2 regions of the Thermosynechococcus sp. TG215 genome follow, and region 1 is predicted to be linked to the other one. Evidence: riboswitches for the same ligand, from Rfam matches in the RefSeq annotation. Region 1 holds a riboswitch; the other holds the start of a gene.
The links. A riboswitch is a leader RNA that binds a small molecule or an ion and turns the genes downstream of it on or off. The one in region 1 is predicted to bind cobalamin.
Positions count from the first base shown of each region.

Region 2: another riboswitch for cobalamin. It lies ahead of metE (5-methyltetrahydropteroyltriglutamate--homocysteine S-methyltransferase); the one in region 1 lies ahead of RHJ02_RS03990 (sirohydrochlorin chelatase).

Region 1 is NZ_CP134178.1:858,219-865,469, forward strand. It holds gene RHJ02_RS03985 (2-isopropylmalate synthase) at 1-618, opposite strand, end outside; gene RHJ02_RS03990 (sirohydrochlorin chelatase) at 693-1,724, opposite strand; cobalamin riboswitch at 1,757-1,898, opposite strand; gene RHJ02_RS03995 (peptide ligase PGM1-related protein) at 1,934-3,460, opposite strand; gene RHJ02_RS04000 (SUMF1/EgtB/PvdO family nonheme iron enzyme) at 3,712-4,845, opposite strand; gene egtC (ergothioneine biosynthesis protein EgtC) at 4,820-5,602, opposite strand; gene RHJ02_RS04010 (DUF2232 domain-containing protein) at 5,743-6,453, shown strand; gene fni (type 2 isopentenyl-diphosphate Delta-isomerase) at 6,450-7,251, opposite strand, start outside.
Region 2 is NZ_CP134178.1:1,730,921-1,738,171, forward strand. It holds gene RHJ02_RS08425 (NAD(P)H-dependent oxidoreductase) at 168-824, opposite strand; gene RHJ02_RS08430 (His/Gly/Thr/Pro-type tRNA ligase C-terminal domain-containing protein) at 953-1,105, opposite strand; partial or broken gene RHJ02_RS08435 (5-methyltetrahydropteroyltriglutamate--homocysteine S-methyltransferase) at 1,358-1,954, opposite strand; partial or broken gene RHJ02_RS08440 (IS630 family transposase) at 2,034-2,881, shown strand; partial or broken gene metE (5-methyltetrahydropteroyltriglutamate--homocysteine S-methyltransferase) at 2,909-4,564, opposite strand; cobalamin riboswitch at 4,856-5,001, opposite strand; gene RHJ02_RS08450 (SufE family protein) at 5,153-5,602, shown strand; gene thrS (threonine--tRNA ligase) at 5,783-7,251, opposite strand, start outside.

The sequences.
Region 1 (7,251 bases):
ATCAATATTCGGCACGTTTTCCTTGATGCCTTTGATCAGGGCGCCAAACTCGGCGGGGGTGGTGTAACCCACCGTGTCGGGAATGTTAATTGTTGTGGCACCGGCGTCAATCACCCGTTCCAAAACTTGATAGAGAAACTCAGGATCCGAACGCCCGGCATCCTCAGGGGAAAACTCAACATCATCCACAAAGGACTTGGCATAGGCCACCATTTCGGGGGCAATTTCCAGTACCTCAGCGCGGGTTTTCTTCAGTTTGTACTCTAGGTGGATATCCGAGGTGGCAATAAAGGTGTGAATCCGCGGATAGTAGGCGGGTTTGAGGGCTTTTGCTGCTGCTTCAATATCTTGGCGGGTGGCACGAGCCAAGCCACAGATCACCGGCCCCGTTTCGGTGCCCACGGTTTCAGCAATCCGCTGCACCGCCTCAAAGTCACCGGGACTGGCAAAGGGAAAGCCTGCTTCAATAATATCCACCCCCAGTCGCGCCAGTTGACGGGCGATCGCCAGTTTTTCATCCACATTCAGCGAGGCACCCGGCGACTGTTCACCGTCCCGCAGGGTGGTATCAAAAATTAACACCCGGTCAACCGTCTGGGGAGGATATTTAATACGCATAGACAAGCCCTATCTAAGCTTGAGAAAGAGTAGCAGTCATCATTTACTCTAACATTTTCGCTGGGGAGCGATGCTTAGGGAACTTGCCAAATGCGTTGGTGGTAACTGGGCAAGTGATCCAAGTCCACGGTTGATCCATGGTGATGGTGGTGAGGGTGATGACCCCCGTGATCATGGCTGTGGGAGGGGTGCTCATGATCCTGATGATGGTGGTGATGATGGCTATGGCCTGCCACCAAGCGGAATTTGCAGGCTTCACAGTTCATGGCCACCTGCCCCGTATGGGTTTCAATTTCCCGCTGCCGCGTGAGATAAAATAGTTGCGGATGCAGGCCAATTTCCGGTAGGTTCACGTATTCAACACTGGGATAGGCGGCTTGGGCTTCTGCGGTAAGGGTATAGATTTTCTTGACTAGTGCCCCTGTAAACATGAAGTGGGGCAGGACAATGACGCGGCGGGGCTGGTAAAGATTCGCCCGCCCAAATCCTTCGGGTAGGCGGGGATGGGTAATGCCAATAAAGCAGACCTCAACGGTTTTGTAGCCACTGCCTTCCCAGAGCATGCGGGCTAGCTTAAAAACATCGCCATTGGCATCGGGATCACTGGAGCCGCGTCCCACCACTAGGAGAACGGTTTCTTCGCGGCCAATGCCTTGGGGATTAAATTCTGGTGAGTCCAAGCGTTCAAGGCGCGATCGCCACAGGGTTAAAATTTCGGGGGCAATGCCATAGTGGCGGCCATAGTGATAGCGCAATTGCGGAAACGCCCGCCGTGCCCGATCCAACTCATTGGTAACGTCAAACTTATTGTGGCGAGCAGCAAAGAGTAAAACTGGCAGCACTGACAAGTCTGTATGGCCTGCGGCAGCACACTGGCTGAGCACCTCAAAAATCGAGGGTTCCGTTAACTCCAGAAAACAGGGAAAAACAGGCCGGCAGGGATCCAGTTGATAATAGGCTTGGGCAAAGTCCAAAAATGCTTGGCGACCTTCCGGATCGCGCGTCCCATGACCGACGAGTAAAAGCGGTCGAGATTGGGGGAGAGGGGGTAAATCGAGGCTAAAACCGAGGGGATTGAGAATGGAATCGTTGAGCGTAACAACCACGTTGAAACTCCATGCCCGTGCGACGCAGGCAAACAGAGTGAACCACAGCAAGTAGGCATTCTGGCTGAGGGGGGTTCCCCATCACAGCTGCGGCACAGCACCAGACTTGCACTGGATTTTCCCTACAGGCTGCTCTTCACAGTGAACGTTGCCAATTGTAGCGAGATTCTCAGACCCCTGTCTATGCAGGGGGTGGGCACATGAGAGACCTATAGCGCCGCAGCATCGAGAACGCCAATGGTCTGGTCGTAGATGGCTTGGGCTTCTTCGGGGGTGTTACCAATGCTGACGAGTCCCAGCTTACCAAATTCCGAGAGTGCCCCCATGAGGTGAAAGACAGTGCCCGTTTCGGTGCTGGAGTCAAAGTGGAGTTGATAGCGGGCAATCATATCCAAGAGATCATTGGGCAGGAGGCCGCGATAGTGGGGTTGGCAGAGGTTATCGGAGGCAATGTAATACTTGGGACGGCGGTGCTTGCTGTAAAACAGTCCAGAGGCTAGCTCATAGTGGCCATCGGTGAGGAATTTTAAGGTCATGAAGGGGTGCGTAGTACCACCCTTGCGCAAGTTAATTTCAATGGCGTAAAGCTCCCACCCTGCTGTTGTTTGGGTTGCAACAACGTCCACACCAAAACAGCCGATCACCCCCTGCTGTGCCAAGTACGTCCCTACCTTTTGCCCCAATTCTTGGAGTTGTTGGCGATAGTCGGCATGGGCGGGAAATTCACAGCCAATGAAAATTTGACCTGTGGGGGCATTGAGTAACTGTTCATGGGTGGAGACGATTTCAACACTGCCTTTGGGGGTAATACAGCCTTGGACACTGGGCGATCGCTTGACTGTCCCTTCCACAAAGGCTTCGACAATGCCACCCAGATCCATAAATCGCTGCCGATAGGAGAGCCAAGTTTCATTAGGCGCCTGAAAGACCATCTCCTCTAGGCTATTTTCAATCCGTTGTAGATGATCGGGGGTGTGTGGGCTGCCAAGGGGGCGCAGTGGGCGCAGATCAAGAAGAGCATTGCCTTCTCCGGAAAAAGCCTCATTGAGTTTCACCACCACCCGTTGCAGTTCAGGAGATTTCTGTTGGAGGTGAGCGATCGCCCGCACCAGTTCCGGTACCCCCTGCAAAAAACCGCTGCCCATCGGATGGGGAATGCCTGCGGCCGCAAAAAGTTCCCGACTGCCCGCCTTGGTTCCCCAGTAGAGGAGGTCGGGATCCGTCGAGTAGAGGGGAATGCCTAAGCGTACCGCCAGTTCCCGCTCCAAAGGGGTGGAGTTAAAACACACCATGTAGGCTTGGTTGGGACGCAGGGCTTGACGGATACGCTCCAAAAGGCGAGGCCGCTCTAAAATTTTCGCAGTCAAGGGTTTATCGGAGCGATCGTAGGTGGCCAGCAGCAGCAGGCGATCGCGGGCATGGGAACTGGGTACGCCGGGGAGTAAATCCAGATAATAGTCAATAATGCTGGGGTGCAGTGGCTGGGACGTCACGTAGATCATGCGGGTACGCGGATTCCGCAACTGGATCAGCGTATAGAGTTGCCGCTCCTCGTAGTGGGTATAGCCGGTGATCTTGGCCAGCTCCGGTTGGGGAAAGCTCAGGGAAGGCACCACCACAATATCGCGCTCAATGCCGCCGGGACCCTTGGGTAGTTCAGGAATAAACGTTTCTGTCCCGTCCCAGCACTCCAAGAGTCGCGTTTGCAGTTGGCGGAATTCCTCAGCAATTGACATCAAAACGCCCCTATGCCCTTGTCCCTAGTTTAGGGAGTTTGAGTCGCACTCATCGCTTGGGGGGCATCTTGTTCAAACTTTCTTTACTGAGGAACGGTGCTTCGTTTGCTCAGCTTCAATGTTTCTCATAAGATGCCTCGCAAGAGGATAGTTGATAGTCTGATTCTGGCGAAGCCTAAGGAGAGTGCCCGTGAAAAGGATCACAGGATCACGGGGAACTTGGGCACAAAATTAACCCACTTCACCCAGATCTAGGCCTCAGACTCAATCGGGAGTGCTTCTAGTTGAACATAGCGGGCGCCGGCAAACACCTCACGGGTGGTGCGGCTATACCAATTGCGAAATGAGGGTCGCTTGAGAATGGGGCGCGTCCAGTGACTACCGCCTTTTAGAACAAAATGCTTGCCATCAAAGTAGGGCGCAGAATACCCCCGGTAGGGATAGCTCTGGAACTCCGGATAGGGGGCAAAGGGACTTTGCGTCCACTCCCAAACGTAGCCCTGATTCAAGAGTCCCTGCTGAGCAGCAATCTCCCATTCCCGTTCACTGGGGAGACGTTTGCCTTGGAAATGGCCATAGGCTTCAGCCTCATAGAAACTGAGTCCCCACATAGGTAAGTCCAAATCCTCAGGAACGGGGTAAAAGGGTGCTGTGATCCCCTCTGCTTCGCGCCATTCCCAACCACTGCTGGACCACCATTCCCGCCGCTGATAACCACCCGCTTCCACAAAGGTGAGAAATTCCCGCCAGGTCAGCGGTGCCGCATCAATCGTAAAAGGAAGTAGTTCGACACTCTGGACTGGCTGCTCGTTATCAAGGGCTAAGAGGTCTTCACTGCCAATGACATAACTGCCAGCGGCAATCCGTTGCCAAGACTGAGGCGAGGATAGGAGAGGGGGCAAGGTGGTGAAAATCCCCTGCATCGCCAGCACCATTTGCATTGTTTCACTGTGTTGGGCTTCATGCTGCAAAATCCACCACCAGAGACGGACTTCCCGTTGCCACTGCTCGTCGCTAAGACTGTAGAGGCGATCGCCCGTCTTTTGGCGAATCTCTGCTAAGTAGTCAAGTAGCTGGCCACGCGGCGGTAGATGCTGTCGTTCGGCCTTGGGGCGGCCATCGGCGGCATACCAATAGCGATCGCGATCGCTCACCCCTGAGGATTCCGGCAAGAGCCAAAAAGCTTCTGTGTAGCCAATGTGTCCCAAATGCCACCCCACGGGACTATAGAGGGGATGGGGCTGCGCACAAAGGACGGCCTCGCTCAACTCAGCCACAAGTTGGCGTGTAAATTGCCGCTGGTTCTGAAAGGCTTGCCAAAGGGCTTCGCGATCCCAAGGATTAAACGGGGTTGAGGTCTCAGAAGGTATAAATCTCTGGTTCACTCTGCAAACTCATCAACAGCAGTTTATTTTCGGGTAAAGGATACCACTCCGTTTGCTGATCTACCGGCTCTGAGGTGAGTTGAATTTTCTCGGCATCCTGACTCCAGTACAGGGTGGGGGGTGGTGTGCCCCGCGCACAGCGGGTGGCGAGAATATAGACGCCATCAGTCAGAATCATGGCGGCACTGACACTGGTACGCGCTGCCTGCGCTAGGGAAAAAACAATTTGCAGTGTTTGCCGCAGTACCATCAACGGTGACAGTTGCGGATTCAACACCAATTCATTGCAAAACAGGGCAAAGAGGTGCTCAGAGTCTGTAGAGCCTTCAACAATGTTGTAACAAATATCCGACAGGCGATCGCGCATAGGGCGGTAGAGGGTTTGGCGAAAGTTCTCGATAAAGCCATTGTGCACCCCCAGCCAGCGTCCCCAGCGAAAGGGCTGCGTATTCGTCATCTGCACGGGTTGACCCGGTGTGGCACTGCGGACATTGGCCAAAAAACAGGCAGATTGAATGTAGCGGCTTAAATGCTCAGTAAAGTTAATATCATGCCACATGGGCAGCGTTTGCCGATAAAGAAAGGGGGGCACATCTTGGCGGGCAGCATACCAGCCCACCCCAAAGCCATCGGCATTTAAGCGTCCCGCCGTCATTTCGCGGGGTTGATAACTTTGCACCAACAGGGAATGGGGAGCATCCACCAAGGCATGGGCAAGGGACGTTTTGCGCCCCATATAGGCATAAAGACGGCACATAAATTAACATGTAAGCTTGATAGGAATACCTTACCCCCGATTCTAACTTTCAGCAAAGGATTTTTCAGGGCGCTATATCCAGTTTGAGAGCTGGCAGTAAAGCTTGCTAGAGTGTAGAGAAAAAAGGTTATCTGCAATCAATGAACCCAACGGATTCCCTAGAGGATGATTTTCCCGACGTCGAAGCCATTGTGCCCCCTGAGCAGTCCCAAGCCTTGGGGCGATCGCAAATTCAGCGCACCTTGGTGATCACAGAAACAGCCTTCCTTGCCAGTACCGCTGCCCTGCTGTGGGTGATTAACTTTTATTTGCCCATTGGTCCAGTCTTGCGCCTATTTTTTCCAATTCCCATTGCCTTGGTGTATTTACGCTGGAACCGCCGAGCGGCTTGGATGGCGGCGATTGTCAGTGCCTTGCTCCTTTCTGTGTTGATGGGGCCACCCCGCAGTCTGCAATTTCTCTTGCCCCACGGCATGATGGGGGTGATTTTTGGCGGCTGTTGGGCAAAAAAAGAGAGCTGGGGACGCTCAATTCTCAGTGGCGCTGTGATTGGCACCGCAGGATTTTTCTTTCAGATTAGTCTTGTGTCCATTCTGCTCGGGGAAAACCTCTGGATTTACTTCAATCAGCAGGTCACGAATTTCATTGATTGGGTGCTGGTCAACCTCAACCTGCTGCTGGAGCCAACGGTGACCCTGATCCAAGTCGTGGCACTGCTACTTGTCTTTTTCCAGTCCACGGTGTATGCCTTAGTGGTGCATATTTTGGCATGGACACTGTTGGAGCGATTGGGCAATCCGATTCCGGATCCGCCCCCGTGGCTGCGCACGATCCTTGAAGACCCCCGCTAGATCCTTTCGAGACAGCGACGCTGATAGAGGGCTTGGGGAGTGGCACTGCCGGTACAAAACAGCACGGTTTTCAATTCCTCAAGGATAAAATCAATGCGTTGCGCAAGTGTCTCCTCTGATTGATGGGCGGCCTGCAAAAAGGGGCGCGCTAAACCGGCAAGACCAGCACCGAGGGCAAGGGCCTTGGCCACATCAATGCCATTTTGAAGTCCGCCGGAGGCAATTAGGGGCGTATCTGGTAGGGCAGGATGAATTTGCTCCAGACACTGCGCCGTAGGCATGCCCCATTCGGCAAAGGCCTCTCCGAGGTACTGCTGACGCCCATCCTGAGCACGCGCTGCTTCCACCTTAGCCCAAGAGGTTCCCCCTGCCCCCGCCACGTCAATAGCGGCTACTCCCACCTCCACGAGTTGCTTGGCCACGTCGGCACTGATACCATTGCCCACTTCCTTCACAATCACCGGCACCGGCAGGGCACGGCAGAGAACACCAATTTTCGTCAACAGTCCCTTGAAGTTGCGATCGCCCCCCGTTTGGACGGCCTCTTGTAGGGGATTGAGGTGCAAAATCAAGGCATTCGCCTCTAGGAGATCAATAATCTTTTGGCATTCATTGACGCCACAGCCATAGTTCAACTGCACCGCGCCAAGATTGGCTAAGAGGGGGATAGTGGGTGCCTCTTGACGAATGGCAAACGTGGTCGCCACCTCTGGATGCTCCAGCAGCACTCGCTGGGAACCGACACCCATAGCAATTCCCTTTTGTTGCGCCACCCGGGCTAAACGGCGATTGATGTCT
Region 2 (7,251 bases), 870 kb from region 1:
CGAATAATAATGTTGGTGGGTTCAGAGCGCTCTTCTTCTTTGGCGGGAACGATTTCTAAATCAACTAAATTGTGGTCAATGGGATCATCGGTGTGCAAAGACATACAAACGTTTGTACCGAGCTATTTCTAGCTTAGCCTATGTCCAGCGGGGTCAATTCGTGAACCTTAGCGCACTTCCACAACTGCCTCTAGGGGATAGCGTACCTTGGGCAAAGTCGCATAGTTGTCATCGGCCGCTCGATAGCCCGCTGCACATAGAACGACGGCATGATAACCTTGGGCAGGTAGACCGAGAAGGCGATCATATTCTTGGGGCAAGAAACCCTCCATCGGGCAGGTGTCAATGCCCAGCAGCGCCGCCGTCAGCATAAACTGACCCAAAGCAATATAGACTTGGCGGGTTGACCATTCATCAACATTGAGGGGGTAGGGGGGTGACTGCAAAAAGCCCTTGACCAAGTCCCCATACTTTTGCAGATTTTCCACTGCGGTTTGGTGGACTTCCGCTTGCCGTGCAAGGTAGCGATCAACGTCCGTAGCATTGAGATTGGTTTTAATGGCAAATACCACTAAGTGGGAGGCATCCACCACCTGCCGTTGATTCCAAGTGTGGGGGAGCAGGGCTTGGCGTAGCGCAGGCGTCTCAATGACGTAAAACTTCCACGGTTGCAGGCCAAAGGAAGAAGGAGCCAGTACCAGACTTTGTAGAAGTGTTTGCCATAGATCCGCAGGAATTTTGCGATTGGGGTCAAATTTCTTCGTGGCGTAGCGCCATTGTAGTTGTTGCAAAACCGTTGTTGGTGAAATCGGTGTTTCAGTCATTCTGTTCCCTAGAGAATTGATTAGAGCGATTACCCGAAGGGTACGCTACGCGATCGCGAGAACCACTCGCCGCTCATTTTGACAAACTATTAAAGGTGAGGTCAACTGCCCTGTAGATCAATTGCCCACTATTGCCACTGAATATCGGCATCGATCGCAGTCATGGCAGAGGTGAGTTTTTCAACCAGTTCCTTAACAGGGAAAGCGCCGACATCTCCCGCTGCACGGGTGCGGATACTCACGGTCTCGCTTTCGACTTCCTTGGCACCCACAATGCCCATCACAGGAATTCTCTGGGTTTCAGCATTGCGGATTTGTTGACCTAGCGATCGCCCGTACGATCCACACTCACGCGGATATCCTATCAGCCGAGGATCAGGTGCCCCTACCAATCATGGAGCAGGTCTTTAGGCGAGGCAGCCTTCTTACAAGCATTGCGCCCCTAATCGCAGGAATGGAAACGCAGTTTTGAGTGGTGGAAAAATCCTGCGATTTTAAGGGGGCAACGGTGCGCTGGCAGCAACAACAGATCCTCAGCTGGTAAGACGAGCCCCTCGCAATTGCTGGGCGGCGGCCACCATGTTTTTCAGTGAGGGAATCACTTCCTCCCAGCGACGGGTTTTCAGACCGCAGTCTGGGTTAACCCAAATCTGGTCACTGGGTAGATGGGCGATCGCAGTCTCCAGCTGCTGAACCATCTGCTCAACAGTGGGAACTGCCGGACTATGAACATCATAAACACCATTGCCCACCTGCTGTTGATAGCCGGCATCAGTAATTTCAAACAGCGTTTCATTGTTACTGCGGCTATTTTCAATGGACAACACATCTGCATCTAGGCGCTCGATATGTTGAATAATGTCGCCAAACTCCGAATAGCACATGTGGGTATGAATTTGAGTTTCTGGCTTAGCCACACCAGCCGCCAACCGAAACGCATCGACGGCCCAAGCCAAGTACTCCTGCCAACGTTCCGGCTTGAGGGGTAATCCTTCCCGTAAAGCGGGTTCATCAATCTGGATAATCTTTGCCCCAGCAGCTTCTAAATCGGCCACTTCATCCCGTAGAGCCAAGGCAATCTGCATCGCCTGTTCGCTACGCGGAATATCGGTGCGGGTAAAAGACCAGTTATAGCTATTTCGAAAGGAGATGAGATATTTTCAAGAGGGATAGGCTATACTCAAAGAGTCATGAATGTTACTCAAGAATATGAGCTATAGCTTGGACTTACGAGAGCGGGTTGTCTCCTATATCAAGCAAGGTGGCAAAATCAGTGAAGCGACTCAAATTTTTCAGGTGAGCCGCGCCACTATCCATCGCTGGCTGAAGCGAGACGACTTAGCCCCCACAGTTGTCCCCCGTCGTCCTTGGAAGCTGGATTGGGCGGCCTTAGCAGCCGATGTTGCTGCCCATCCCGATGACCGTTTAATCGACCGTGCCCAGCGATTTGGCGTTCAAGTTTCCACCATTAGTTATGCCCTCGCCCAGATGGGCATCACCCGAAAAAAAAACAGATGCGTTACCAAGAACGGTGTGAAGAAGAGCGGCAAGCGTATCAACAACAGCTCGACACATGGGTAGAGAGCCATGGGGAGGAAACGGTAGTCTATATCGATGAGACGGGGTTTGACTCTCGAGTAGAGTGTGAGTATGGGTGGTCAGCACGAGGCGAACGAATTTATGGAGAGCGAGCGGGGAAGCGTCAGAAAAGAGAGAGTTTAGTCGCAGGACGGTATAGACACCAGAAAGACTTCATCGCCCCAATGCTGTTTTGCGGATACTTGAATGCGGTAGGGTTTGTGAGCTGGCTGAGTCAGTACTGTTTGCCGGCATTAAAGAGACCTTCGTTGTTGATTATGGATAATGCACCGATTCATCCGAAAGGGGCGATTCAGGAAGCGGTCAAAGCGGCGGGTCACGAGGTGTTATTTTTACCGAAATACTCTCCTGATTTGAATGTGATTGAGCACGACTTCAGTGCGTTGAAGCGAGCGCGGATGTATGCAGGGTCAAACAGTTCGATTGATGAGGTGATTCGCAAGTATTGTGCTGGATAATGTCTCATTCTTTATTGGAATAGCTATAATCATTGTTACCGGCCCCGTCAGCATACCCTTGACGATTTTTTGTGTCAACGATTGCGCCACCTTAAACTCTCGCACCGTCATTGGCTCGGTTCGCGCTACATCCCCATAAATAATGGGTGGACGCACACAGCGACTGCCATAGCTTTGCACCCAGCCGTGTTCAGTAAAGGCAAAACCAGTGAGCTTCTGGCCAAAGAATTCCACCATGTCGGTGCGTTCAAACTCACCATGCACCAATACATCTAGGCCAATTTCTTCCTGCAATCGAATGCATTTGGCAATTTCAGCATCAATTGCTGCTTGGTACTCAGCAAGGGTGATTTCTCCGCGCTTGAGCTTCACCCGCAATTGCCGCACTTCTGGGGTTTGCGGAAAAGAACCAATGGTAGTTGTCGGAAAGAGCGGTAAGGTGGGCTGCAGTTGGCGGCGTTGTTCATAGGGCATAGCCCGTTCCAGATCGTTGACGGTTAAATTGCGCAACCGCTGTTGTACCACTGGATTCACAGGGCTAAATTCCTTAAAGGCCTGCCACTGGGCTTCAATCTCTGCCAATTGGGGGTGCTGGGCAAGGGCTTTGGGACTCTCCTGCAGCGTCTGTGCCAATAGCACCACCTCATCCAACTTTTGTTCGGCAAAACTCAACACCCGCCGCAATGGCTCTGGTAACTTCACTTCTCGTGCTGCATCGTAGGGGACGAATTGTAAAGAGGCTGAGGGGTGCAACCGGATATTAGTTGTGATACCCTGAATCACTGCCAAGGTTGACACGACAGGTTCTGGGCAAATTTTCCAAATGTTTCGGGCATCCACAATACCCACTCCCAGCTGTTTATCCCTTGGGAAACCATACTGCTGCAATAATGCCAAGTTCTGCCCACGGGTAAAATCTAGACTAATGCCGGCTACGGGCAACGTCACCACCCAAGGATAGGCAGCGCCGAGATCATCAAAGTAGGTCACTAGGTAAATCGGCAAGCCAACTTGACAGAGCGCATCAAATGTTGATTCATACAATTCCCTGAAGTTGTTGGTGTCCCCAAAAACCAAGGCAGGTTCGTGGATTTGTACCTCAACCACCCCTAGGTTCTTCAATTCAGCCAACAGGATAAGATAGCGCTCCACTAGGCAAGACAACGCTTCCTCTAGATTCATCTGCAGCCGACTCAGCCGTAGCAGGGTTAAAGGCCCTAGCACCATGGGAACGGCGCGATCGCCCAAGACCCTTTGGGCGCGACCAATGATGCCCAGAAAATCACTAAAGTCCGCTGCCTGAAGAGGCTGACTCATTTCGGGAACCAAGTAGTGATAGTTGGTGTCAAACCATTTGGTCATCTCAAGAGCTGGAATCCTCTCTTTGCCACGAGCCATTGCAAAGTATTGCTCCAGCCCTGTAAAGGCTTGATACCGCTGTGGGATGAGGCCGAGGCGGACACTCCAGTCAAGGACGGGATCGTAAAAACTGGTATCGCCAACGCCAATGCGATCAATGCCAGCCTGCAGTTGCGTTTGCCAATTTGCCAATTCAATCTCTTGAACTGTTTGTAGCAAATTTTCTTGATTGTATTTGCCATTCCAAAAGGCTTCCAATGCCTTTTTCAGCTCACGATTTTTACCAATGCGGGGGTAGCCTAGCGTTGCAGTTTGAATGGTCATTGTTGCAGTACCCTGAGTTTTGACAGTTCTCTCAATAGACAAAGAAAGATAGCTGTTTTCAGCCCAACAAGCAGTACACTTCCAGCATCATCAGCAGAACCTAACGTGGGTCACTGCAAGAGCAACCCCTTGTCTAAGTGCTTGTAGGTGCTTGAAAATCTCCAAAATCACTTGTGCTACAGCAACGGCAGCAACGTTGCGAGAAAAGGGCGGTAGGGGGGTTCTTTACCTAGGCAAATTAATGAAAATTGAAGCATGAAGAACATCATCTGTACCTCGCAGATGTTGGCATAACGACATTCACAACTCGGCGGGCATTCTGACTGAGAGAGTAGTGCCTCTCATCACAGCTGCGGGACAGCGGCAGATTTGCACTGCACTTTCCCCCTTGCGTCTGATGGCTGATCCCCACCAGAACCGAGTGAGTACATTCAAGGCTAACACAAGTTATGAGTTAAGGGTAAGAGCACGGCGGTCTATTGGTATGAAAAGCTGCCCCTAGGTTGACTGCTGCCGTTATTGTGCAACTGCTGAGGCTAAAATGAGAAATAGTTATCATTTTTCTCAGCAGCGTTCTTCTAGGTAAATATGCCCTCCGCCTGCCAGCCTTTACCGGCTTCCCTCGATCGCATTGTTCAGCGGTTCCAACAGATATCAGATCCAAAGCGGCGCTATGAATACTTGCTGAGCTTTGCAAAGCGCCTGCCGCCATTTCCTGAGGAGCAGAAGGTTGCCGCCAACCGCGTACCTAGCTGTGTCTCCCAAGTGTACGTGACGGCCTCTTTAGAGCAGGGCAAGGTGATTTTTCAGGGGGATTCTGACGCTCAAGTGACGAAGGGATTAGTGGGGCTATTGGTTGAAGGGTTGAGTGGGTTGACACCTGCAGAAATCCTCCAGTTAAAACCTGACTTTATTCAGCAAACCGGACTGAATGTCAGCTTAACCCCCTCGCGAGCCAATGGCTTTTACAACATTTTTCGAACAATGCAACAGCAAGCCCTAGCCTATCACTTGGCTGAGACTTCGTGTCACACTTAAAAATCTCAGCTGATGGAACTACAGCAGCAAAAGCTGGGCTGGGTGCTAGAGAACACCCTTACGAAGGAGGATAATCCCTTAGTTGTAGGATGACGCAACAATCCCCGCAACGGGGACATTAAGCTTCGTTTGCGGATTTAACACTTCTGCTTATACTCCCTATTCGCCAGAAGGCTCGGCCTACTGCCACTGAATCTCGGCATCCATTGCATTCACTGCCGATGTCAGTTTCTCGATGAGTTGTTCAACAGACAAGGCGCCGACATCTCCCGCTGCACGGGTGCGGATACTCACGGTCTCGCTTTCGACTTCCTTGGCACCCACAATGCCCATCACAGGAATTTTCTGGGTTTCAGCATTGCGGATTTGTTTACCTAGGCGATCGCCCGTGCGATCCACACTCACGCGGATGCCCTGCTCTCGCAGTTGAGCGGCCACACGTTCGGCATAGGGGCGTTGCTCATCCCCCACGGGCAACAGGCGCACTTGCTCGGGTGCCAGCCAGAAGGGGAAATCCCCTGCGTACTCCTCAATGAGAATGCCAATGAGCCGCTCCAGCGAGCCAAAGGGGGCACGGTGAATCATCACCGGTCGGCGGCGGGTATTGTCCTCAGCAACGTATTCCAAATCAAAGCGCTCAGGCAAATTGTAGTCCACCTGAACCGTTCCCAACTGCCACTCGCGACCGAGGGCATCCTCAAAGATAAAGTCGAGCTTGGGGCCATAGAAGGCGGCCTCCCCAATCCCCAAGAAATGCTCCATGCCCAACTGTTCTACCGCTCGCTGAATTGCTGACTCCGCCTTTGACCAAGCCTCATCGGAGCCAATGTACTTGTCGGATTTGGGATCGCGGAAGCTCAGCCGTGCCTTGAATTTATTTAAACGCAGACAGCGAAAGACCGAGAGAATGAGATCAACCACATTCAAAAACTCGGCATCCAACTGCTCTGGCGTGACAAAAAGGTGGGAGTCATCAACGGTAAAGCCCCGCACCCGCGTCAAGCCCCCCAATTCCCCGGACTGCTCATAGCGATAAACCGTACCAAACTCCGCCAACCGTAGGGGCAAGTCACGGTAGGAGCGCAACTCACTTTTATAGATTTGAATGTGGAAGGGGCAGTTCATTGGCTTGAGGACAAAGCCCTGCTCGTTGGCTGCTGCCTCAGCATCTTCGGCCATCAGGGGAAACATATCCTCTTTGTACTTTTGCCAGTGGCCAGAGGTCTTAAATAGATCCACACGGGCAATGTGCGGACTCACCACCGGTAGATATCCCCGCTTCATTTGCTCTTTTTTGAGAAACTCCTCGAGGGTTGAGCGCAGAATCGTTCCCTTAGGAGTCCACAGGGGTAGCCCTGGTCCTACAGGATCAGCGAAAATAAAGAGACCCAGCTCTTTGCCCAGTTTGCGGTGGTCACGGCGCAGGGCTTCTTCTTTGCGGCGTTTATATTCCGCCAGTTGTTCTGGGGTTTCCCAAGCAGTACCGTAGATGCGCTGCAGTTGGGCTTTGGTTTCATCGCCGCGCCAGTAGGCACCGGCAACACTTTCAAGGGCGATCGCCTTGGGGTTAATCTCGCCCGTATTTTCAACGTGAGGTCCCGCACAGAGATCCCACCACTCATCCCCCAAGTGGTAAATCGTAATTGGCT